2 regions of the Butyrivibrio sp. AE3004 genome follow, and region 2 is predicted to be linked to the other one. Evidence: a T-box and tRNA genes for the amino acid it is inferred to sense, from the RefSeq annotation. Region 2 holds a T-box; the other holds one or more tRNA genes.
The links. The T-box of region 2 lies ahead of BV60_RS0101780 (proline--tRNA ligase). A T-box ahead of a tRNA ligase gene usually reads a tRNA of that ligase, here a tRNA-Pro.

Region 1 (11,830 bases), on a different contig from region 2:
AGAGAGTAGCTCTTGCGAGAGCGCTTGTAATTGAGCCGGGTGTACTTCTTTTTGATGAACCTCTCTCAAACCTGGATGCAAAGCTTCGTGTTTCCATGCGTACAGAGATCAGAAGAATCCAGCAGGAAGCAGGTATAACAGCTATTTACGTAACTCATGACCAGTCAGAGGCAATGGCTATTTCCGATAAGGTCATCATAATGAACAAGGGACTGGTTGAGCAGGTGGCAACACCTCAGGAAGCTTATTACTATCCTAAGAGCAAATTTGTGGCTGATTTCATAGGTGAGTGTAATTTCCTGAAGGCAAAGGTTACAGCTCAGGATCAGGTGGATGTAAATGGTCACAGCATAAAGTGTGCAACCGGCAGTCTCTTTGTTGGAGCAGAGTGCAACATGGTTCTTCGTCCTGAGGGTGCAACCCTTTCCGATACAGGTATAGTTAAGGGACTTGTTGAATATTCATGTTTCATGGGAGCTTATCAGGATTATCACATTAAGATTGGTGAGAACCTGGTTAAGATTCAGGAATATAATCCGAAAAATAAGAAGATTTACAAAGTCGGCGATGAGGTTTATCTTAACTTTGAGGATAACACATTGTACGCATTATAAAACGCACTTATCCTAAGCGTTATAAATGGAGATATATAATGGGTTTTGGCAGTTTTTTGGAATTTTTACAGAGTACAAATGATGTTGCGGTAGCTATAAGGCTTGCTCTTGCTACTTTTTTGGGAAGTCTTGTGGGATGGGAACGTCTTGTAAGACACCATAGTGCGGGTATTAAAACCTTTGCGCTTGTAAGTCTCGGGTCTGCCGTTGCAACCGCCCTGAATGTTTATCTTGCTATGATGCCGGGGCTAAATGCCGACGTCAGCCGTATTCCGGCAGGTGTCGTAAGCGGTATAGGTTTTCTTGGGGCGGGAACAATTCTTGTTACAGGTAAAAAACAGATTAAAGGTCTGTCAACGGCTGCGTCCCTTTGGGTTACATCCTGTATGGGAATGGCTATTGGCGGAGGATACATTATAGTCGGGATCACATGCTTTATGCTCATAGCATTCTCCAATCTGGTTCTTCTTCACGCAAGTAAGAAGGTTGAAGAGCACAGTATGTATATGAGTATATATATTGAGGTCAATAAGAATCATGGTGTTACAAAGCTCTCCAAACTCCTTTCAGATGAGGGCTTTGTGATCACCAGCCTCTCTAAGAGCAAGGAAAAAACCTTAAGATCCTCCGATACAGGTCTTATTATTGATCTCGAACTGGATAAAAGACGTGCCCATGATGAGATTTTGCAGATATTCAACGAGCTTGAATATGTGAATTATGTCGAGGAAATCTGACGGAAAAAATGTTGGTGCATTTTGATTCAGAAAATGCTACTATACTGTAGCTATGAAAAATAAAAGTATTACAACGGGCTCTATATGGAAGAATATGTTGTCGTTCTTTTTTGCACTTCTTCTCGGAGCCTTTTTTCAACAATTATATAATACGGTAGATGCCATCATTGTTGGCAGGACTGTCGGAAGTGATGCACTGGGTGCGGTAGGCGGTTCTGCAGCGATGGTGGTTAATCTGTTTCTTGGGTTTTTCCTTGGACTGTCATCAGGCGCTACTGTTGTGATCTCGCAGTTTTACGGAGCAGATAAGAAAACTGAGATAGAAAAAGCGGTCCATACGGCGATAGCACTTTCGATAGCCGGAGGTGCTGCCATCATGGTTATAGGAGTTATGATTGCTCCATGGATCATAAGCGTAATGAGCACACCCGCGGAACAGGCAGAAGCAGCGACAATGTATCTGCGTATTTTTTTCCTGGGAATGATACCTAACCTTGTTTACAACATGGGAGCCGGGATTCTGAGGGCTGTCGGTGATTCAAGGCGTCCTCTTATTGTTCTTATAATAAGCTGCGTTATAAACATTGTCCTTGATGTCTTATTTGTTATTGTCTTTGGACTTGGAAAAATGGGAGATGTCTACGGAGTATCAGGCGTTGCGGTTGCGACCATTTTATGCCAGCTTATAAGCGCAGTGATAGTCATCGGAATTCTTGCAAAATCAAAGGCAAGCTACAGAGTAAATATCAGGAAAATAAGATTTGATTTTGGCATGCTTTTAAGGATCGTAAAGATAGGAATACCCGCAGGTTTTCAGACTACCACATATACACTCTCAAATACGCTTATACAGTCATCAATCAACAGTCTTGGTAAGGATGTTGCATCCGCCTGGGCTGCCTACGGAAAAATAGATGTCCTGTTCTGGATGACAATCGGTGCACTGGGAACAGTAGCAACAACCTTTGCCGGTCAAAATTATGGTGCAGGTAAGTACGACAGAGTAAGAAACAGCACCAGACAGGCGCTGGCGATAGCTGCCATTATCACTATTCCGATGAGCTTTTTCTTCTGTGCCTATGGAGATACACTTCTGCGAATATTTGTTACTGATCAGAGCGTTATAGATATAGGAGTGCAGATGATAATTTACCTTTCGCCCTTCTATATTACATATATCTGTGTTGAGATATTTGCGGGTGTTTTGCGCGGAATGGGAGCGGCTTTCATGCCAATGCTTATTACACTTTGCGGAATATGCGTCCTCAGAGTTGGATGGATCCTGGTGGTTTTCCCGATGAGAAGAACCGTTGAGACAATAGAAATGAGTTATCGAATAACCTGGTGTGTTACATCTGCTCTGTTTTTGGGATATTACCTATTCTTTATAAAAAAACACAGGATTAAATAAATCTGTTAAATGCGGAAAATATAAACGAAGCCCCATATGACCGGTGTCATATGGGGCTTCGTTTATTCCGGTTTAATTTGTTAAGCGTTGTGCTCAGCGAGATAATCATTGAGAGCATCGGTAATCTCGTCACCGTCAATGCCGTGAACCGCACATGCCTCTGAAAGAGACTCCATCTGTGAAGCGGGGCAGTGGATACAACCCATTCCACACTCCATAAGAAATTGTGCTGCAAGGGGGTGCTTTGTAATGATCTCACCCACAAGCATATCTGAAGTAATCATCTGATCGCTCATAATATCCTCCTAATATAAATACATGTCTATATCTGACTGTAAGTGCCAAAAAGTTATAGCACACATTAAACAACAGTTGCATTGAATTTTAACAAGAATAAAATCAATTTACAAGTCATTTATTATATTTTGATAAATTTATGCTTTATCAAATTTTTATAGAGGCTTTAGCCTGTCTTAATTGAATACATCTGCGGTTATATCCTAAAATTTTAATACAATGCAGTCAGTCTGTGTTTTTATTTTAATGCTTTTAGTTAAGGAGCGAATCTATGAAAAAAATACTGATTGTAGATGATGAAGAGATAATTTTGCGGCTTACGGAAAATGTTCTGAAGGACAAGTATGAGACCCTTTTGGCATCTTCCGGAGAAGAAGCTATCAGAGTTTTTGATGAGTGCCTGCCAGATCTTGTGCTGTCTGATCTGCAGATGCCCTCTATGTCGGGATATGATCTCCAGAGCATAGTTCACACAGAAATAGATCCTGCAATTCCCTTTATTTTTATGACTGCCGATGAGAGTGATGACAGTGAGAGCATGGGGCTTGAACAGGGAGCGGCTGATTATATCAGAAAGCCTGTAAAAGCGGCTCTTCTTATCAAGAGAATAGAACGGGTTTTGGATAATGTTGATGAAAACAGACGCCTTAAGGCAGCAGCACAAATTGATGCCATGACCGGGCTTTTGAACAAGGCAGCGGCAGAGAGTGTTTTAAACGGGATTTGTCTTAAGAAAAAGGGAACGCTTCTTGCTCTTGATCTGGACAGTTTTAAGCTGGTAAACGATCTGTACGGACATGATATGGGCGACAGGATACTTATACGATTTGCTGAGCTTATCAAATCCGTTATAAGGAAAGAGGATATTGCGGGACGTATAGGCGGAGATGAGTTCATTGTCTTTTGCGAAAATCTGACAAATCAGAGTGTAATAGCCGAAAAGGTAGAATTTCTTAATAACGAAATCAATAAATCTGCAAGTGAGTTTGTCGGGAAAGATATCGAAATCCCGCTTGGCTGTTCCGGTGGTGCTGTAGAGGTCCCTGAGAACGGAGAAAGCTATTTAAAGCTTTTTGTTAAGGCGGATTCAGCTCTTTACAGGACCAAACAGAACGGTAAGCATGGCTGCTCGTTTTATGAAGAAGAGAGCGAAAAGACCTCTGTGAGCAATGTCAGCAGCTTTGATAATCTGAGGATTATTTTTAACGAAAGAAATATGGGCCGCGGTGCCTTGAATGCCGATAATGATTCCTTCAGGACAATTTATCGTTTTCTCAATCGCTTTTTAAGCAACTATCAGTGGGATATCAGAATGGTAATGTTTACGATAGTCACTGATGATGAGAATATAAATGAAATTACCGACAAATTTATTGAACTTGCATCCACTAAATTACGTGGAAGTGATGTAATTTTAAAATTCAACAAAAATCAGGTCATCATGCTTTTCATGAAGGTAAATGATGAAAATTATACGATACCGATTCTGCGTGTACTTGGAGCATGGGATAAGGATGGAATACCCGGAGTGGAAATAACCTATGAGGCTGAGAGTATAGACGGCAGAGATCGGGGCGATGATGTTGATAATGAGATAACGGAGCAGGTGAAAAGAGAGGAGGAAAAGCTTCCCAAATGGTTTTTCCACGAACCGCTCATTGATATTCATGAGGGCCTTAAGAACGCTGTTACAGCCGACTCCTATCTCTCTTCTGTAGACATTTTCCTGGAATATGTGGAAAACAATATAGAGGAGCTCCAAAAGTATATCGACGAGAATGATATTACGAATTATAAAATAAAAGTTCACGGAATAAAAAGTACATCAAGAATTATCGGCGCAATGAGGCTTTCTATGATGGCTGCCTCTTTGGAAAGGGCCGGAGTTGATAATAATTTCAAGTTTATAAAAAGCCAGCATAAGGCCTTCATAGATGAATACAGGCTTTATGCAAAGGTGCTGACAGAGCATATGTATCCAGGCACAAAAGAGAAGATATCAGAGGAAAAGCTGATGGATGCCATGACAGCTTTGAAAGAATTTTCCAGGGCAGAGGATTTTTCACTTGTTGAAATGACTCTGGACTCACTGAAAATGTATGAACTTCCGCCTGCAGAAGGAGAAAAGATAGCAGAGCTGAAGCATTGTCTTTTAAATCTTGACTGGGATAGAATACATAAACTTCTATAATAAAAAAGAGCTCACGTGGTTTTCTACGTGAGCTTTTCTCTGATTTCATCTTCTGTTCTTTTTATTTCGTACCAGAAGTCATTTGCTGACATTCTGATAGCTCCGGCGCCATAAATGATAACCTGCTCTATGGCATCTGATGTGGCAACGGTTACTCTGTTCTTTTTGCTGTATTTATGGGCAGTGCGCTCGATGTACTGATCAGCGGTCTCAGCCTCCTTTGTGAATACAACGTCAAGGTTGTGGTATTTAAGTACATGCTCGGTCCCTCCCGGAACACGATAGGCATCAAATACGAGTATGACAATCTCTCTTCTGTAGCCCTGGAAATTTGAGAGAATATCCATGAGCTTGTCACGTGCTGATTTCATATCATGCTCAGCAAGTTTTCTGAGCTCTTCATTTGCATATATTATGTTATAGCCGTCAACGAGGATGTATGAGTTTTCTGGATTTAAGTCCTTTGGAGCCCGGTATTTCTTTTCGGGGGCTTTATTTGCAGCCCTGCGCTTTCTTTCTTCATCAGCTTTTGCATCATAACGGGGCTTTACCGGTCCGTAGGTTCTCTCGAAAATGCTATCCAGTTCCTGTATTGTGGCATTGTAAGCTTTTGTTCTTTCCTCGTAGGTCAGTTCCTGTTCTTTTCTTATTTCGTCGGATTTAAAGCTCTGAAGGGCATCACCGAGTCTTGTCAGATCTGTTTCAGAAAAGGATGTGTTTTTAGACCCTTCCGGTGACCATCCGGTATCAACATGCATATAATCTCGAACTTCGTTCCATGGAATGACGGTGCCTGCACCATGTGAGCAAAAAACGCTGCCTGTGGGCTGCTCGATATCACGCTCTGGATCATAGCCCTTTTCCTCAATCACGACTTCAGCATTGTGACAGGGCTCGTATCCTCTAAGAGAGAGATTAAGGCGTCCTCTTCCATGGGTATACGACAGCAGTTCCTTGGCATAGTCATGCAGCTCACTTGCGGGAACGGAGCCGGTTATAACACTGCTTCCATCAGACATTAAGTCCGGAGGATTAGTTGTACCGCCCATTTTCTGCATATCACTAAGTGCACGCCCTACAGAATCGGAAGGAAGTTCAATAGTGAAATCATATACAGGTTCAAGCAGAATGTTTTCAGCCATCATAAGCCCCTGACGCACTGCACGTATCGTGGCTTCACGAAAATCGCCGCCCTCTGTATGTTTTAAATGGGATCGTCCGCCTATCATGGTTATTTTCATATCTGTGATTTCGGAACCTGTGAGAATCCCGCGTATTTTGAATTCCTCAAGATGTGAGAGGATAAGGTTCTGCCAGTTTACCGCAAGGTCATCCACAGGACAATCCGCATTAAAGGAAAGGCCGCTTCCGGGCTCACCCGGCTGTAGCATGAGATGGACCTCTGCATAGTGGCGGAGAGGTTCAAAATGACCTACTCCCTCGACGGGTGCCTTGATGGTTTCTTTATAAACGATACTACCGGGGCCAAAGTCAATGTCCAGACCAAAACGTTCTCTGCACTGGTGTTTTAGAATTTCCATCTGGACTTCGCCCATGACCTGGATAGAGAGATCGTTTGTTACTTCATCTTTTTTTACCGAAAGAAGAGGTTCTTCCTCAGACAATTCAGATAACTGCCTGTAAACCTTGAACGTATCGGCTCCTTCAGGAAGAATGATTCTGGATGAAAGAATAGGCTGTAAGAGTCCTGCCATTTCACCTTTAAGGCTCCCAAGTCCCTGACCTGCATGGGATGAGTCAAGACCTGTTACGGCAATGATCCTTCCGGCAGGGGCTTCCTGCAGGAGCTCATATTTTTCTCCCGAATAAACCCGTATCTGGTCAACCTTTTCTAAAGAGCTTTCTTCGGTTTGTGAGGTGCCTTTGCCACCAACGGATTTTTTTGAAAGTGACAGCACGTCGCGTACATGAAGGGTTCCGCCCATAACCTTAATCCAGGATAATCTTGTTCCACCAGGGTCTCTTGATATCTTGTAAACACGTGCGGCAAATTCCTCCGGATAGGATGGGGGATATGCGTAGGTGTCTATCAGTGATATAAGCTCGGAAACACCCTCCATTTTTAGTGCGCTTCCAAACAGGCATGGAAACAACTTCCTCTTTGATATGAGGTTTGTGATATCGCTATCTAAGACCTTGTGTCCTTCCTCCAGATATGCGTTTAAAAGCTCATCATCGCAGACAGCAAGCTCTTCCTGGAAATCATCATCCTCCGGTGAAAACGCTGAAAAATCCAAGGCATGTTCGGAGAGCCTTTTCCTTATATCGGAAATAACTGCGTCCTTATCTGCCTGTGGCTGGTCCATTTTGTTTACAAAAATAAAAACAGGTACCTTGTAATGCTCAAGAAGCTTCCACAGTGTCTGAACCTGGGATGTTACTTTATCAGCTGCACTGATAATGAGAATAGCGTAGTCAAGAACCTTCATAGTACGCTCGGTTTCAGGTGCGAAATCAGCATGTCCCGGAGTGTCCAGGAGTGTGACATGAGTGTTCTCTGAAAAATCAAGCTCTGCCTGCTTTGAAAAAATCGTAATACCGCGGCTTCTCTCAAGTGAGTATGTATCAAAAAAAGTGTCGCCGTGATCGACTCTTCCGGACTTTCTGATGGCCCCTGAAAGAAATAAAAGTGCCTCTGACAGAGTGGTCTTTCCTGAGTCAACGTGGGCGTATATTCCTATATTTAAGTTTTTTACCGTATTTTTATTCATAACATGAATTATCCTGTTCTGTTCTTACCCTTTACGGATTATGTTAATTGCTTCATTTCTGCAAAAGAGCAATCCGGCAAAGAGCAATACAATTTTATCAAATTGGGGATTAATACAAAAGAAAAAACTAATACAAAAGAAAAATTAGAATATAAACAAAAAAGCTGCAGATTTGCATCTACAGCTTTTTAATAGTCGGAGTGGCGGGACTCGAACTCGCGGCCTCTACCTCCCTAAGATAGCGCGCTAACCAACTGCGCTACACCCCGGCGACAAAAGGTATATTATCACGGTTTAAAAATAAAAGCAACAACTTTTTTTATTTTTTTTTTGAATTATAATAAAAATGATGTTTAGAATTATGAGAGCTTGGAAAAAACGTAGTAATTCTTATCATCGGTAAGGTCAAATGAAATAACGATGGGGGAGTTTATGAAAAAAGTTTTTAGTGGTAGAAATAAAGTGATTGCAGCTGCGCTAGCGGCTGTTTTATTAATGTCCCCGGCGGAATTTTCGCAGGGGACTTTGACTGTAAGGGCGGATGATAACACACAGGCATCTGTTCAGAATAAGATCGGAAAACCTTTTATAACGGATATTTCAAACGAATATAAAGGGCTTAAAATCAGCTGGAGAGCGGCAAGTGGTGCTACGGGGTACTATATTTTCAGAAAACAGAAAAAGAGCAATCCCTATGAACTGATCGCTACTGTTTCTTCGGATACGCTTTCTTATATTGACGGTGATGCAATGAAGGAAGGCGGTATTTATACATATATGATAAAGGGCTTTGACAACGATACGGTATCCGAGGAGTCTGAGTCCAAAACCGCTACAAGATTTCCGATTTCAAAGGTTAAGCTTAAGGTGAAATATGCTCAAAGCTCAGCCAGGAAAATGCAGAAAATGATCAATGATTTCAGAACCGGTAAGGATACCTGGCTATGGAATGCAAATAACACACAGAAGGTTTACACACAGGGAATCGGCAAACTGGCCTATGATTACAACCTTGAGAAACTTGCCATGATAAGAGCTGCTGAGATAGCGATTAAATTCAATCATGAAAGGCCAAATGGAAAGCCATGTTTTAGCGTTCTTTCTGATACGGGCTATAATTTTAAATATGCGGGAGAAAACATTGCCTACGGCTATAAAACTGCTGCCAAAGCTTTTGATGCTTTTCTTGAGATGAACAATTACTACTCCGGACAGGGACATCGCAGAAATATGTTAAGTACCAATTATAATGTGTGCGCGATAGGACATTGCAAGGTGAACGGTGTTCATTACTGGGTTCAGCTTTTTGCATTTACCGAAGATGATTCTGATTATACCAAGACAATAAGTACTACGAAAAATGTCACCATGTATGTATCTTCCGATGATCTTACCTCATATAAGAAGACATTAAAGGCTCTTGGAGCCAAAGTTGAGGATTATGCGCCATCAAGAGTAACTTGGGGAGAAATTGAGGCTTCAAAGAAGTTCGCTACTTTAAACTATACAAAATCCGTTGGCGCAACCGGGTATGAGATATATCGTTCTACATCAAAAAAGAACGGTTATAAAAAAATCGTCACCGTGACAAACCAGCAAAAGCTTGTATATGTAGATAAAAAGCTTGCGCGTAAGAGGAAATATTATTATTATATTGTTCCATATAGAATGGCGCATGATGAAAAGGTTTACGGCAAAAAATCTGAGATCAAAATGATAAAAACGAATTGAAAAATAGGATGGGAGAGACTATGGATATAGGAGAACGACAGATTCTTAGAAATGAAATCGAGAGTATCGTTGAGCTGATACTTGATGATTACAACAACGGCAGAGATGTTGATCAGATGGAGATTTTCAATCAGCCCGACAGAGATGTGGTTGTTGATATAGTAAAAAAGCTGCTGAGAGTTATTTATCCGGGTTACTTCAGAGATAAAGTTTACAGGAGCTACAATGACTCAAATCGTGTTGCTGTTGTTATTGAGGACGCTATTTACAATCTGCAAAAGCAGGTAGCGATTGCATTCAGACATGGCCAAGACTATCAGCATGCTACGGATGAGACATTAACCTGCGGTGCCAGATGTATAACACATGAGTTTTTCAAAAAAATCCCTCATATAAGAGAACTTATAGATACCGATCTTCAGGCTACCTATGACGGGGATCCTGCTGCTTTCAGTAAAGAAGAAATAATCCTTTCATATCCCGGGCTCCTTGCGACTGCCATTAACAGAATGGCGCATGAACTGTACCTTTTAAAGGTGCCGCTTATTCCTCGTATCATGACAGAGTATGCGCATTCCGTTACCGGAATAGATATTCATCCCGGAGCAACAATCGGAAAATACTTTATGATAGACCACGGAACCGGCATTGTTATTGGTGAGACATCAATCATCGGCGAGCACGTAAAAGTATATCAGGGTGTTACTATCGGTGCTCTTTCAACGAGAGGCGGTCAGGCGCTTAAGGGTGAAAAGAGACATCCCACTATCGAAGATAATGTAACAATTTATGCGGGAGCATCAATACTTGGTGGCGAGACGGTAATCGGTCATGACTCCGTAGTCGGATCAAACGCATTTTTAACCTCATCAATTGGTCCCGGAACAAAAGTCAGCATCAAAAACCAGGAATTGCAGTTTAATAACGGCAGTTCCAAGGATTTTTAATAAGATTTATAAAAATGGGCAGCTTTTCCTTGCACCTTGCCGCGAAGTTATCCATTTTGAAATGTTTGTTTTCGTCTACGTTGTGATTTCCATAAATTCAAAAACAGATAAATGCCTCATTTCATGTTATTCAGAGCAATCGGCATTTATCTGTTTTTTTATTTTGGAAATCATCGCCTCGTCCGAGAACTGCTCATTTCAGAACGGATAACTTTGCAGCGTGGCTGTTTATGAAATACGCCAAACACTTTTTATTGATTTAGTCTTAAGAAAATTACATATCTGTCCGAAATAAGAGGTGTAGGTATAAATATGACTTCTTGAACGTAAAGTAAAAGTGTTTCGGGAATCCTGCTTAAGTATATGCAGATTCGAAAGTGGTGATATTATGATGAGATCATTGTGGTCCGGAGTTGCCGGACTTAAGACACATCAGATACAGATGGATGTTATAGGTAATAACGTTGCAAACGTAAATACCACATCTTATAAAGCCCAGAAGACCACATTCGGTGATCTTCTTTACCAGAATGCAAGAAAAGCTGCAGGACCTACAGCGGTAAGAGGCGGAACAAATGCCAAGCAGATCGGTCTTGGTGCAAAATATTCAGCCATTATGACAAACATAGAAAAGCAGGGATCCATACAGCAGACAGATAATGTATTTGATCTTAGCATTACCGGAGATTCATTCTTTGTTATTGAAAATCAAAAGGGAGAGATGACATATTCAAGAGACGGCTCATTTACTGTTGATGCCGAAGGATACCTGGTAACAAGAGCCGACGGTTTCTATGTAAGAGGCTCACTTCAGGAGGGTGGAGCTGCCGGAGCAACCGGTAGAATAAAGGTTCTTCCTTTGGATGATGAGGGCAATTTGGAAAAAATGGCCGGAGCACCTACAACCGACGCAAGAATAACAGGAATCATAAGCAGAACGGATAATCTCCTTTCTTCTGACAGAGGAAGGACAGTAGACCTTGAGTTCTACGGAAATGATGGTAAAACATATACTGCACGATTTAAGTTTGACAATGCCGGAGATAATAATGACTCGACTTATAGGGCAACGGTTACCGGAATATATGATGAAAATCATCAGCTTATTGAAGGCGGTGTAGCAGAAAATACCACTGTAAATCTTGTTTATGATCCTACAACGGGTGCATT
Region 2 (11,830 bases):
ATGTTCTGCAAATCTGCTGCTTTGCTCTATTTTGCTATTAGTTTTTGAATCGGGAATAATATATATGTCGATACCGGGGGCAATTGAAATAAGCTGTTCCGTGACAGTTTGTCTCTCCCAAAAATGATATCTTTTTGTATTGCTGCGTCCTATAACAATTTTCGTAACTCCCGAAACTCTGGCAAACTCTGCAATTGCAAAGGGTATACTCTCTGCAATTACTGTTGTTATCGTCGCACCTATATCCTCTGCATGTCTTATATTATTTTGAAGTCTGGCAGAATCCTCCGCAGGCAGATTATCCTCCTGCGTTTTGGACACATAAAGTGCAGTGAAATTTGCATGAAAAGCTTTTGCCAGCTTTGATGCCTCATCAATGATCTTTCTGTTCGTTGGTGAAGGCGACAGGCAGACAAGTACATGCTCAGCCGGGATTGTGCTTTCTGCTCGTGTTTCGTAGGTCATGAACTATCCCTTTCTTTTTTCGTTCACCCTTAGGTCCTTCAATACCCCAAATAAAGGAAAACACTCTATTTGTAATATAAAAAGCCCCAAGAAAAAATGGAATCGTTGCAATAAAGACTATACCCTCTAACATAATTATAAACCTCCACTCATATATGGAAACATCTTTGTATCGCTTTATGTTCTCCCAATACCAGTAAAGTCTGTCCCTCCTCAAATACATCATCCGGCGAAATTGTCAGTTTCATATCACCATTCTCTTTGATTGCCATAATATTTATTCCAAATTTTTGTCTGATATTTATTTCTTTTATGCTTTTTCCTATCCAGTCCCTTGGAAGTTTTACTTCAAATATAGCGTGATTATCATCCAGTTTGACATAATCCAGAATATGCTTTGATGTGTACCTTATAGCAGTCCACTTAGCCATCTCTTTTTCCGGATTAACCACTTCGTCTGCTCCATTCCTTAACAGAAACTTTGCCTGTACCTCCCTGTTTGCTCTTGAAACCACCTTTTTCCCGCCAAGCTCCTTTAAAAGTGAAGTTGTCTCAAGTGAACTCTGAAAGTCATTTCCTATAGTTTCAATGCACACATCGAAATTATTTATTCCTATAGACCGTAGAAAGCTCTCATTTGTGCTATCTCCTATAAGAGCATTTGTAACGTAAGGAAGAACCTCGTTAATTCGCTCTTCATCCTTATCAACTGCCATAACCTGATGTCCAAGCTCATGAACCTGTTTGGCAATAAGCATTCCAAAATTACCTACTCCGATTATTAGTATAGATTTCATTTTTTACTCCTTATCCCGCCATAATGTTCTCAGTAGGATATCTGAGAATACTCTTATCCTTGTGTGAAAAGGCGGCAAATATAATGGTCAATCCCCCGACTCTGCCAAAAAACATAAGCGACATCAACAAAATGTGCGAAAAAGACGAAAGTGACGGTGTAACCCCAAGCGTAAGGCCTACTGTTCCGATAGCTGAAAAAGCTTCAAACATACAGGTCTCCATAGGAAGCTTTTCTATCATGCTAATAATTGTTGCTGCACCTATGGAAAAGGTCACATACATAAAAAAAATTGTAGATGCACTTTTTACTATGCAGTCCTCAATTCTTCTGCCAAAAATATTAGCATTTGGTTTACTTCCAAATACTGCAATGGCATTGGCATAAAGAATAGCCACTGTAGTTATTTTCATACCTCCGGCAGTTGATCCCGGAGCCCCTCCGATCAGCATGAGAATCATAGTTATACCCTGTCCCACGTCCGTCATTTTCGTATAATCAGCTGTGTTAAATCCAGCCGTTCTGGGCGTAATTGCCTGAAAAATCGACATATAAATGCGTTTATCCAAAGGAGCACTTGAAAATTCCGCAAAAAAGAAAATAATTGATGGAATGATTATAAGAATCATGGTAGTCACTATAACCACCTTGGTCTGCATTCTGTATTCATTAAAAGCAGTTTTTTTGGATATAACATCCTTCCAAGTGACAAAGCCGATACCACCTATTACTATCAGCATTGAAATGACTAAACTAAGATATCCGTTACCGGAAAAAGCTGACAGTGAACTGAACTTGCCTGTTTTATTTCCCATCAGATCGAAACCGGCATTACAAAAGGCTGAAACTGCATGAAATAGTGACATCCATATTCCTTGTATGCCATACGAGGGCACAAAAACCGGAAGGAGCAGCACGGTCCCTGCCACTTCAACCAGAAAAGATATTTTTAAAATAAATCTTGTAAGCTTTACAATTCCACCTACCTGTGGAGCAGAAATTGCATTCTGCATAGTCTGTCTCTGCATAAGACTGATTTTTCTTCCCGCGAGCATCACCATCAGAGATGCGACTGTAATAACCCCCATCCCTCCGATCTGAATCAAAATCAAAATCACAAGTTGCCCAAAAAACGACCAATATGTAGCTGTATCAACTACAACAAGTCCAGTTACACAAACTGCTGATACAGATGTAAAAAGAGCCTTATCAAAAGATGTAACAACTCCCATACCTGATGATACCGGCAGCATAAGAAAAAATGCCCCCAGCAAAATGACACCGGCAAACCCTAAAATAATAATCTGAAAGGAAGTAAGCCTCTCCTTTACACTTTTTATTAATATCATATATAAACTCCTGTTGACCTCTTACATTACATAAAAACAGCTATGAGGTCTTATCGCTTATCTAGATATTAACTCCTAATCAAATAAGACTATATTAAACATTGCTCTCTCGTATTAAGATTGTATAAAGATTTGAATTTTTCATCTTCTTTGCAGCCTTTGCCCATTTTGATATTTCTTTCTGGCATAGTTCTTTGTATTTTCATTACTTAACGATTTATACAGATTATATCGCTCAAGTGACAGTTCGCCACTTTCTAATGCAGCTTTAACAGCGCATCCGGGTTCTGTATCATGCTTACAATCACTGACATAATCTAAAATCAATTCTCAATTACACGTAGCCCCTTATATTTTACTCTTAACTTTTGAATTTATTTTTTCATACAATGAATCCATGAGTTTCTTTGTTTCAATGATAATGTCTTCCTTCTTAACGGAGAGCTGTACACTCTTATCCCTGGTAGAAAGCTCAATCTCACCGTTTGCCAAAGCCTTGGGTCCAACGATAACACGTACGGGAACACCAAGGAGATCTGCGTCAGCAAACATAACACCGGCACGGACATCTCTGTCATCATAAAGAACATCTATACCCATGTTTGTAAGCTCTTCGTAAATCTTGTCTGCTGCTTCTCTGCATGCATCATCATCTCTTCTCATGCAGCAAACATGCACCTTCCATGGCGCAACAGTGATGGGCCAGATAGGTCCTTTTTCGTCGTGGCAGGCTTCCATGATACTTGCAGCAAGACGTCCTACACCTATACCATAGCATCCCATAATAGGTGTTTTTGATGTACCATCCTCATCTGTATATGACATTTCCATGCTCTTTGAGTACTTTGTGCCAAGCTGGAAGATATTACCAACCTCAATACCACGGCTGATTCTGATCGTCTTCTTGCCACAGCAGGGACAAATATCACCATCACGGATTTTGCTGACATCAACATACTCAACATCTCCGATATCTCTCTTGATATTAAGTCCTGTGTAATGATAGTCAGTTTCGTTACCACCGCAGCAAAGATTCTCGATTCCTTCCAAAGACTTATCATAAATAATCCTGCACTTTGCATTCTGCTGATAAGGTCCGCAGTAGCCTGCAACAAGTCCTGAATCCTCTGTAATCTCTGCAGGATGAACATCCTCATGGAGATAGTTAGTAAGCTTTGTCTCATTGACCTCGTAGTCACCACGAATGAATACAACAACATACTCATCTGTAGCATTTAACTGATAAACAACTGCCTTGCAGGATTCTTCTACCTTGCTGTTTAAAAATGCACAAACATCCTCGATTGTCTTGCAACCCGGAGTGTGAACCTTCTTAAGCTCAGCAGCAGGCGTACATCCCGAATTATCAACAGTTGTATCAGCTGCCTCCATATTTGCGCTGTAACCGCAGTTATCACAAAGAACAATTGAATCCTCACCCGCATCCGTAAGAAGCATGTATTCGTGAGATACGCTGCCACCGATCATACCTGAATCAGATTTAACAGATATAACATCGGGAACACCTGCGCGCTCGAAAATCCTGTCATAGGCTCTTGCCATTTTTTCATAGTACTGCTCAAGGTCTTCCTGCGATGTATGAAAAGAATAAGCATCCTTCATTGTGAACTCACGAACTCTTATAAGACCTGCTCTTGGACGGGCTTCATCACGATACTTTGTCTGAATCTGAAAAATCGAGAAAGGATAGTTTGCATAAGTACTGCCATACTCTCTCACCAGGTGAACGGCTGCCTCTTCATGTGTCATACCAAGCACCATAGGTGTGTCGTTACGATCCTTAAATCTAAGGAGCTCTTCACCGACACTTGTATAACGTCCTGACTCCTCCCAGAGTGAACCGGGAAGAACAACAGGAAACATAACTTCCTGACAGTCTACAGCATCCATCTCCTCTCTTAAAATCCTCTCAATATTCTGGGTAACTCTCTTCATTGGATTATAGAGTGAAAAAATACCGTTAGACACACGCTTAACATATCCTCCGCGAAGACTGAAAGTGTGGCTGTCGATTACACAATATGCCGGCTTTTCCTTGAATCGTACTCCTACTAATTTACTAAGTTTCATAAATACTAAGCTCCTTTCAAAAAAAACGTCCTAAGTATACCTTACTTGTACACTTAGGACGAATAATAATATCCGCGTTACCACCTAAATTCAGGCTAATACACTACACTCTAAACCTGCACCTCATTGTGAGCTGATACTCACATGTCTATGATCACGGTGACCTCCGTCAGAAGTTTCTGAAATAATCAGTTTTCCCTTCTGCTGCTCCCAGACGGGTTCAATATCCGAAAACCGAAGCCTCTCACCGGCCGGCTCCTCTCTGAAGGTCTCAAGATATCTACTATTTCTGTTCTCTGCATTTGTTGTAATTTTAACCCTTATTTACAAAAAATCAACCCTTTTCAATCGCATTCTTTTTGTATAACCACCGGCCAAACAGCTACAACAAAGAACCATAAAATACATCTGGCTACGAAATTGCCCCAATGTCCGCCAAGTGCTGCAACAATTGTCGCCGGTGCAAAATACTCCTTCCAGGAAAAAGCTATAATGAATCCTACAAATGCAAGAATAGGAAGGTTTTTGGCCCCAACCGGAATCTCAAACCTGATATAGTGGCGCTCAATATAGCTTCCCACCAAAAGTCCTATAAATGCACCACATGCCTTAAAGCTATCATTCATCATCTTTCCGGGATCTACAAGGAGCACACCGTCCACATAATCCATAGGATAAGGCTTTTGAGTGATATATATCAGGGCTCCTATAATAGCAATAACTCCAATTACTGACAGAATATCGAGTATTTTATCATCACCATTTATTTTCTTCTGAACAACTCCAACTATACAGATTACTATCACAGCTTCTGTAAAACCTACGATCACATCCTGTGGAGTATGTACTCCCAGAAAATTCCTTGAAAAACCGGTCAAAGCTATCAAAACACCGCAGATTACTGCCACCCATGACCTCTTTTTTCTCTGCCAGGCAAATGTTGTACCATAGGTACACGTCCCACTCATAGTATGTCCGCTGGGGAAAGAATAGCCTGTCGCTGCCGACTTAGAATCCCCTGCCGGCTCGATCAGATCTGACCTTATCCAAGGTCTATAAGCACAAACCGTCAATTTGATTATTCCGTTTACTACTTCTCCGACTCCTAAAGTCATAAGGAAACGGTACCCCCATTTCTTATCCACACACCAAAAAATGATAAATGGTAAGAACGGCATAACATCTACTGCAACCTTTGAAATACTATTAAAGAACTCATCAAAAAGTCCCCCGGTCGCGTTTCTGATCTCTTGTAACCACAATAAGTACTGAATATCAATCATTTTTGCCTCCTCGATCATGTTGTTTTTTTTAATATAATGTATTTCATCCTGTCCAACAAATGTCCATCAAGCTTTTTCATAACTCACTTTACGCATCCAACATCTGAGGTGATTATTAGAATGTAAAATATATTGCACATATTTCATTAGAATATTGTCAAATATACTTGACATTATTCTAATGAGAGAATATTATAAAATCACAAAGCCAAATGCGCATTTAAAATTGACTAAACTTCAGGAGGAAAATGTGATGAATGAATCTTTGATATTACTAATATTTTATGCAGTAATAGTAGTTCTGCTCGCTCTTATAATAAAGCGCAGACAGAAAAATGAACAATATGATGAAATGCAGCAAAAAATCAGAGCCGATGCATATAAAAGGGCCTTTTTTACAATGATTATTTTGCTTTGTGGAATTATTGTGTATGATACATGCGCAGGTAAGGTTCTTCCACCGTATGTATTAAGCGGATTACTCATTATCGTTGTGATGACCAGCTTCCTTGTTTTTGCGGTTTATTCGATATGGCATGATGCTTTTTTTTATCTCGGGCAGAGTTGGAAAAGCTATTTTGGAGTCTGTATCGCCATCGGTATTATTCAACTTATTGAATTTATATCCACCATTTCTCGCTATTTTGACAAAAGCGAACATAATGAAAACTTCTGGCAACTTTTGATTTCCAAGGTATCCACCAGCGCTATGATGGCAATAACGTTTATAACACTGGCAGTTGTTATAGGTATTAAGCAGATTAAAGAAAACAAGGTAAGCGAGGACTAAAGCCATGAAAAATTTGAGATTAAAATCTGCCAGAGCCGCTAAGGATTTGTCTCAAGAAGACTTGGCAAAACTATGCGACGTCTCAAGACAAACAATCAGTGCTATCGAAAAAGGTGACTACAATCCAACAATAAAGCTTTGTATAGCAATATGTAAAGCTTTGGACAAAACACTCGATGAACTATTTTGGGAATAACCGTCTGTTACAGACTTCATACTGACTATGCTGAAGAAATGCTGACTTGCGTATATATGCTTCATCATTTTTCAAAGAACTCAATCAGTATTTTTTTCCATAACCTGTCATAGGGATGCTCCCGCATGGACATATTGAATTTAGTCGATCCGATAAGAACTGTCGAAGGATGAGTAAACTCTCTAAATCCCCATTCCCCATGATAAGCCCCCATACCTGAATGACCTACGCCATTAAACGGTACGCCCTTAACCATCATATGAAGGCAAACCTCGTTTATACATCCACCACCATACTGCATTCTCTGCATGACCTGTTTTGCCCAGTCTGTATCACTAGTAAAAATATATAAAGCAAGTCCGTGTTCCCGCATAGATATACTATGTAACAAATGATCAATATCCTCATCTTTATACTGTACAAGCGGAAGAATCGGACAGAACAGTTCCTTGTTAACTATATCTTCAGCAATATCCACGGGACATATTATTGTCGGTGCATACTTCAAGGAAGTCTCATCACCGTACCCGCCATAAATAATCCTGTCTCTGTATTTTTCAGCAGTATCCCGACACTTCTCATATGCTGCATGATTTATAAGCCTTGGATATTCCGGATTTTTCAGACAGTTTTCACCTATTTGCCTTGAAAATGCCTTCTTTAATTCACAAACGAACTGTTCTCTTATTTCTTCCGCAACTGCAATCTGGTTTATGTTTATACATATCTGCCCACTGTTTAAGAGTTTGAAAAAAGCAATCTTTCTTGCGGCATCCCTTATATCTGCATCTTTTCTTATTATGCACCAGTTACCGGTCTCACCACCGAGTTCCAAAGCAACAGGTGTAAGATTCTTCGATGCCTTTTCCATAACATGCTTTCCCACTCTCGGAGATCCTGTATAAAAAATCTTGTCAAAACGCTGCTCAAGACACAAATCAGCCACATCATGTCCGCCACCTATAACCACGACATATTTTGGCGGAAAAATCTCAGCTATGATTTTTTCCAGAATAGCTGTGCACCTTTCGGATTTGGAGCTTGCCTTTATGACTGCTGTATTCCCGCCTGCCATACTTGCACAGAGTACCCCAAGTGAAAGGAGAACCGGAAAATTGAATGGACTTATTATCAGAGTAACGCCATACGGCATCTTATATACCTTGCTGATCAAACTTGGGAAGCAATGAATTCCGCTAAAATGAGTCTCGGGTCTTGCCCATCTATGGAGTCCATGTATAGCTTCATTGATTTCAAGAATAAGACTGCCTATATCACAAAAATATGCCTCCAGAGGTGACCTTCCCAGATCATCATATAACGCTGCTTCAAGCTCTTTCCTATGCCTTAAAACAGCATTCTTAAGCCTTTTTAGCTGTCTTATCCTCCACTCTGTATCAAGCGTTCTTCCTGTTCTGAAAAAATCACGTTGCCTGCTGACTATGTGTTTAATCTCTGATTCATTGTACATAATTGCACCTCTATAAACTGCAGTTTATATCAGACTATATTCCATAAAAATATTTTATCATGTAACCGTTCAAAAATAGTGTTAATATTGATATGTAGCATCAATCATTTTTCAGATCCGGAGGTCTGTATGGGCAGAAACCATGAAGTAACCACATCGCACCCTTTACTTGGAAATGACGGTGAACTCACTGAGCCCGGATGGTCAAGGGCTCTGATACAACGCTATGACAGAGCCATGATAAAAGCCCCCACATGGCGAATAAAGGAATGGGATTACTATCTTGTTCTCTCGGATAGCTTTGCCGGTGCTTTTACCATCTCAGATGACGGATACATTGGCCTTCAATCTGTTTCTCTTCTGGAGTTTGGCGATAATCCGAAGGAACACACTGAAACCGTTCTTAATGCATTTCCAATGGGCAAACTTTGTCTGCCCGCATCTTCTGAAGGTGGCACAACCATTTATGAAGACAAGCGCCTGCAGATGAAATTTGAAACCGCTCCTTCAAAAAGGCATATCACCTGTCACTTCGATAATTTTTATATGGGAAAGCCCTTTGAATGTGATATATGGTTATCTCAGCCTGACATGGATACCATGGTCATCGCAACTCCATGGGATAAAAAGCATGCATTTTACTACAATCAGAAGATAAACTGTATGAGAGCCTCCGGATATATGCTTTACGATGGAAAAAAATATGAATTCAACCCGGCGAAGGATTTCGGAACCCTCGACTGGGGCCGCGGAGTCTGGACATATGACAATACCTGGTATTGGGGATCCGGCAATACAGATATTGATGGAATTCCCTTTGGTTTCAATATAGGTTACGGCTTCGGGAATACTATTGCCGCATCAGAAAATATCATTTTTTATAACGGTAAAGTACATAAGCTCGATGATATTACCTTCAATATCCCTGCAGAGTCATACATGGATCCATGGACATTCACATCTTCCGATGGCCGTTTTGAAATGAATTTTATTCCGGTACTTGACAGGTCTGCGAACCTTGATTACAAAATCATTGTCTCCGACCAGCATCAGGTATTTGGCAAGATGAGTGGCACAGTAATTCTTGATGATGGGACAAAAATCAAGATTCAGGATATGATGTGTTTTGCAGAAAAAGTGCATAACAGATACTAAAGCATATGCGCCTAATAAGCATAACTACAACTCACTCACAACACAGTTTTTGCCATTTCGTTTACTATAGTATAGCTTTGCATCCGCTTCCTCCATCATATCGGTGATTGATTTACCATCTTCGTATGATGCAAGGCCTATGGTTATCAGGCCACCATCCCAGCAATCTGAATATAGTAAAAACAAATGCTGAGGTAGTGGCCCCTGTAAGCGGTAAAACAATAATAATTCTGGGCAAAAATATCTGTCAATACATAGATAATAACTATTTTGATGTTAACATGAACCTAAACACCATAGCAGAGCATTTTGATATAACGCCTGCCTACCTTTCAAAGAAATTCAAAAATGAATACGGAAAAAGCGTGATTGACTACTTATACGAAATAAGAATCAATCACGCCATACAAAAACTGCAAAACACAAATATGAAAATATCCGATATAGCTGCCATTACCGGTTTTAGCAGCAGTAATGCCTTCATCAGAATATTTAAAAAAATGAAGGGCACAACACCGGGAAAATACAACTGATTATGGGTTATTTTACTTTTCTATACACTATAGTAAGAATAACGCCAAACAGCGACAACCCACTGGCTATAAGGAACGCATTCTGATATGCCCCTGTAGAAGCATATACGTTTCGCATGATCTGCGGCCCAAAATAACCTGCAAGTGCAAAGCCTATGAACATTATTCCATAGTTAACGCTGTTATTTTTAGGCCCAAACTGATCAACAGTGAATCCCGGGTAAACACCCATAAACGAGCCAAAAGCAACTCCTACAATTGAAAGCCCGATATAGAAGGTTAAAAGACTTCCCTCATGTGAAATAAACAAAAGCAAAAGTCCTGCAACTGAGAGAATACATGCTCCCATTAGTGTATTAATTCTTCCGATACGGTCAGAAATATATCCCGCCATGATTCTTCCAAGAGCATTAAAAAGTGCAAGGACTGAAACTGCTCCGGCTGCTGCAGCTGTTGTCATTCCAATCATGTTCTGTGCCACGGGTGATGCCTGTGATATAACCATCATACCCGAAAAAGCTCCACAGGTAAGAAGAATAAGCATTACATAAAATACAGGAGTCTTTATCATCTGCTTCCAGTCCATGTTTATTGGACCTGCTCCTGCCTTTGCCGCAGGGGGATTCCAGCCTTCAGGCTTATACCCGTCCGGACAAGGTGCAAGAGAAAGCGCTGCAAGGACAATTATTACAAGGAACGCGATTCCTATAGCCTTAAAGGCAAACGGCGCACCCGATGCTGCAACAATCTTTGTTACGATCGGTGGAAGAATAACCGAGCTTGCACCATAGACAGCTGTTGTTATACCTCCGATCAATCCTCTTTTATCCGGAAAATACTTTACACAGGTAGATATCGTGCTGCCATAAGCCATTCCAAGACCAAGTCCCCCTATAAGACCATAAGTCACAATAAGGAAAGGAACGCTTGTCGCAAAGCCTGAGAAAAACATTCCCGCCCCCCACATGATTCCGCCTATCATGATTACCAGCTTAGGTCCAATGTGATCGTTGAACCATCCTCCGCTTATCATAGTTATAGGTCCTACTGAATTCGCAATAGTGTACACAATAGCCATGTCACCCGGTCCAAGATTAAGCCCTACGGTAGTATTTAAATACTCAGTCATTGCTGAAGAAAAAACACTCCAGGCGTAAATAGAACCAAGGCATAAATTGATAAGACAACAGGCTAAAAGTATAAACCATCTTCTTTTGTCTGTATTCATTTTTATCTCCTCCATTTACACTCCCCTATCATTGGGTTTTATAGCGTTTTACATTTTATCAGCAAAATGATCGTAGTGTAAGCATTTTCAAAACAAATTTAAACTTTCCGCCACGTATCTTTCACACAATCAGATAACCCCAAGTGTTTTCAACACAAAAAGCCAAAACGTCAGAGAAAATGAGCATCCAAAGGTCGTTATCATGATAATACTGCTGCTTAATGTTCCTTCATGTCCCATATTTTTAGCCATAATATAGCAGCTTACCGTTGTTGCTGATCCAAGCATAACAAGAATGGCCACTATCTGCTCCCCGGAAAATCCTATACTCACAGCAATCGGCATGAAGATCATGACCAGAAGGAAAAGCTTTATGAAGCTGGCAACCAGCGCAGGCTTTATATTCTGCAATGCTTTTCTATATTCAAAGGTTGCTCCCATTGACATAAGCCCCAAAGGCGTTGCCAGCTTAC

Region 1: it has a tRNA-Pro gene. The T-box ahead of BV60_RS0101780 (proline--tRNA ligase) is inferred to sense a tRNA for this amino acid. The anticodon was not compared.

Annotation. Positions count from the first base shown of each region.
Region 1 covers NZ_JNLQ01000002.1:813,643-825,472, forward strand. The annotation lists gene BV60_RS0106720 (ABC transporter ATP-binding protein) at 1-614, shown strand, start outside; gene BV60_RS0106725 (MgtC/SapB family protein) at 653-1,351, shown strand; gene BV60_RS0106730 (MATE family efflux transporter) at 1,404-2,762, shown strand; gene BV60_RS0106735 (DUF1858 domain-containing protein) at 2,843-3,058, opposite strand; gene BV60_RS0106740 (diguanylate cyclase domain-containing protein) at 3,331-5,250, shown strand; gene BV60_RS0106745 (translation factor GTPase family protein) at 5,274-7,982, opposite strand; tRNA gene BV60_RS0106750 (tRNA-Pro) at 8,178-8,251, opposite strand; gene BV60_RS21765 (CAP domain-containing protein) at 8,415-9,713, shown strand; gene BV60_RS0106760 (serine O-acetyltransferase) at 9,734-10,660, shown strand; gene BV60_RS0106765 (flagellar hook protein FlgE) at 11,049-11,830, shown strand, end outside.
Region 2 covers NZ_JNLQ01000001.1:335,479-347,308, forward strand. The annotation lists gene BV60_RS0101765 (DUF4118 domain-containing protein) at 1-465, opposite strand, end outside; gene BV60_RS0101770 (potassium channel family protein) at 615-1,262, opposite strand; gene BV60_RS0101775 (TrkH family potassium uptake protein) at 1,273-2,610, opposite strand; gene BV60_RS23635 (hypothetical protein) at 2,752-2,937, opposite strand; gene BV60_RS0101780 (proline--tRNA ligase) at 2,959-4,701, opposite strand; T-box leader at 4,753-5,007, opposite strand; gene BV60_RS0101785 (phosphatase PAP2 family protein) at 5,046-5,984, opposite strand; gene BV60_RS0101790 (DUF6442 family protein) at 6,238-6,774, shown strand; gene BV60_RS0101795 (helix-turn-helix transcriptional regulator) at 6,779-6,970, shown strand; gene BV60_RS0101800 (aldehyde dehydrogenase family protein) at 7,035-8,441, opposite strand; gene BV60_RS0101805 (DUF2804 domain-containing protein) at 8,571-9,596, shown strand; gene BV60_RS0101810 (helix-turn-helix domain-containing protein) at 9,722-10,129, shown strand; gene BV60_RS0101815 (L-lactate MFS transporter) at 10,137-11,357, opposite strand; gene BV60_RS0101820 (AEC family transporter) at 11,487-11,830, opposite strand, start outside.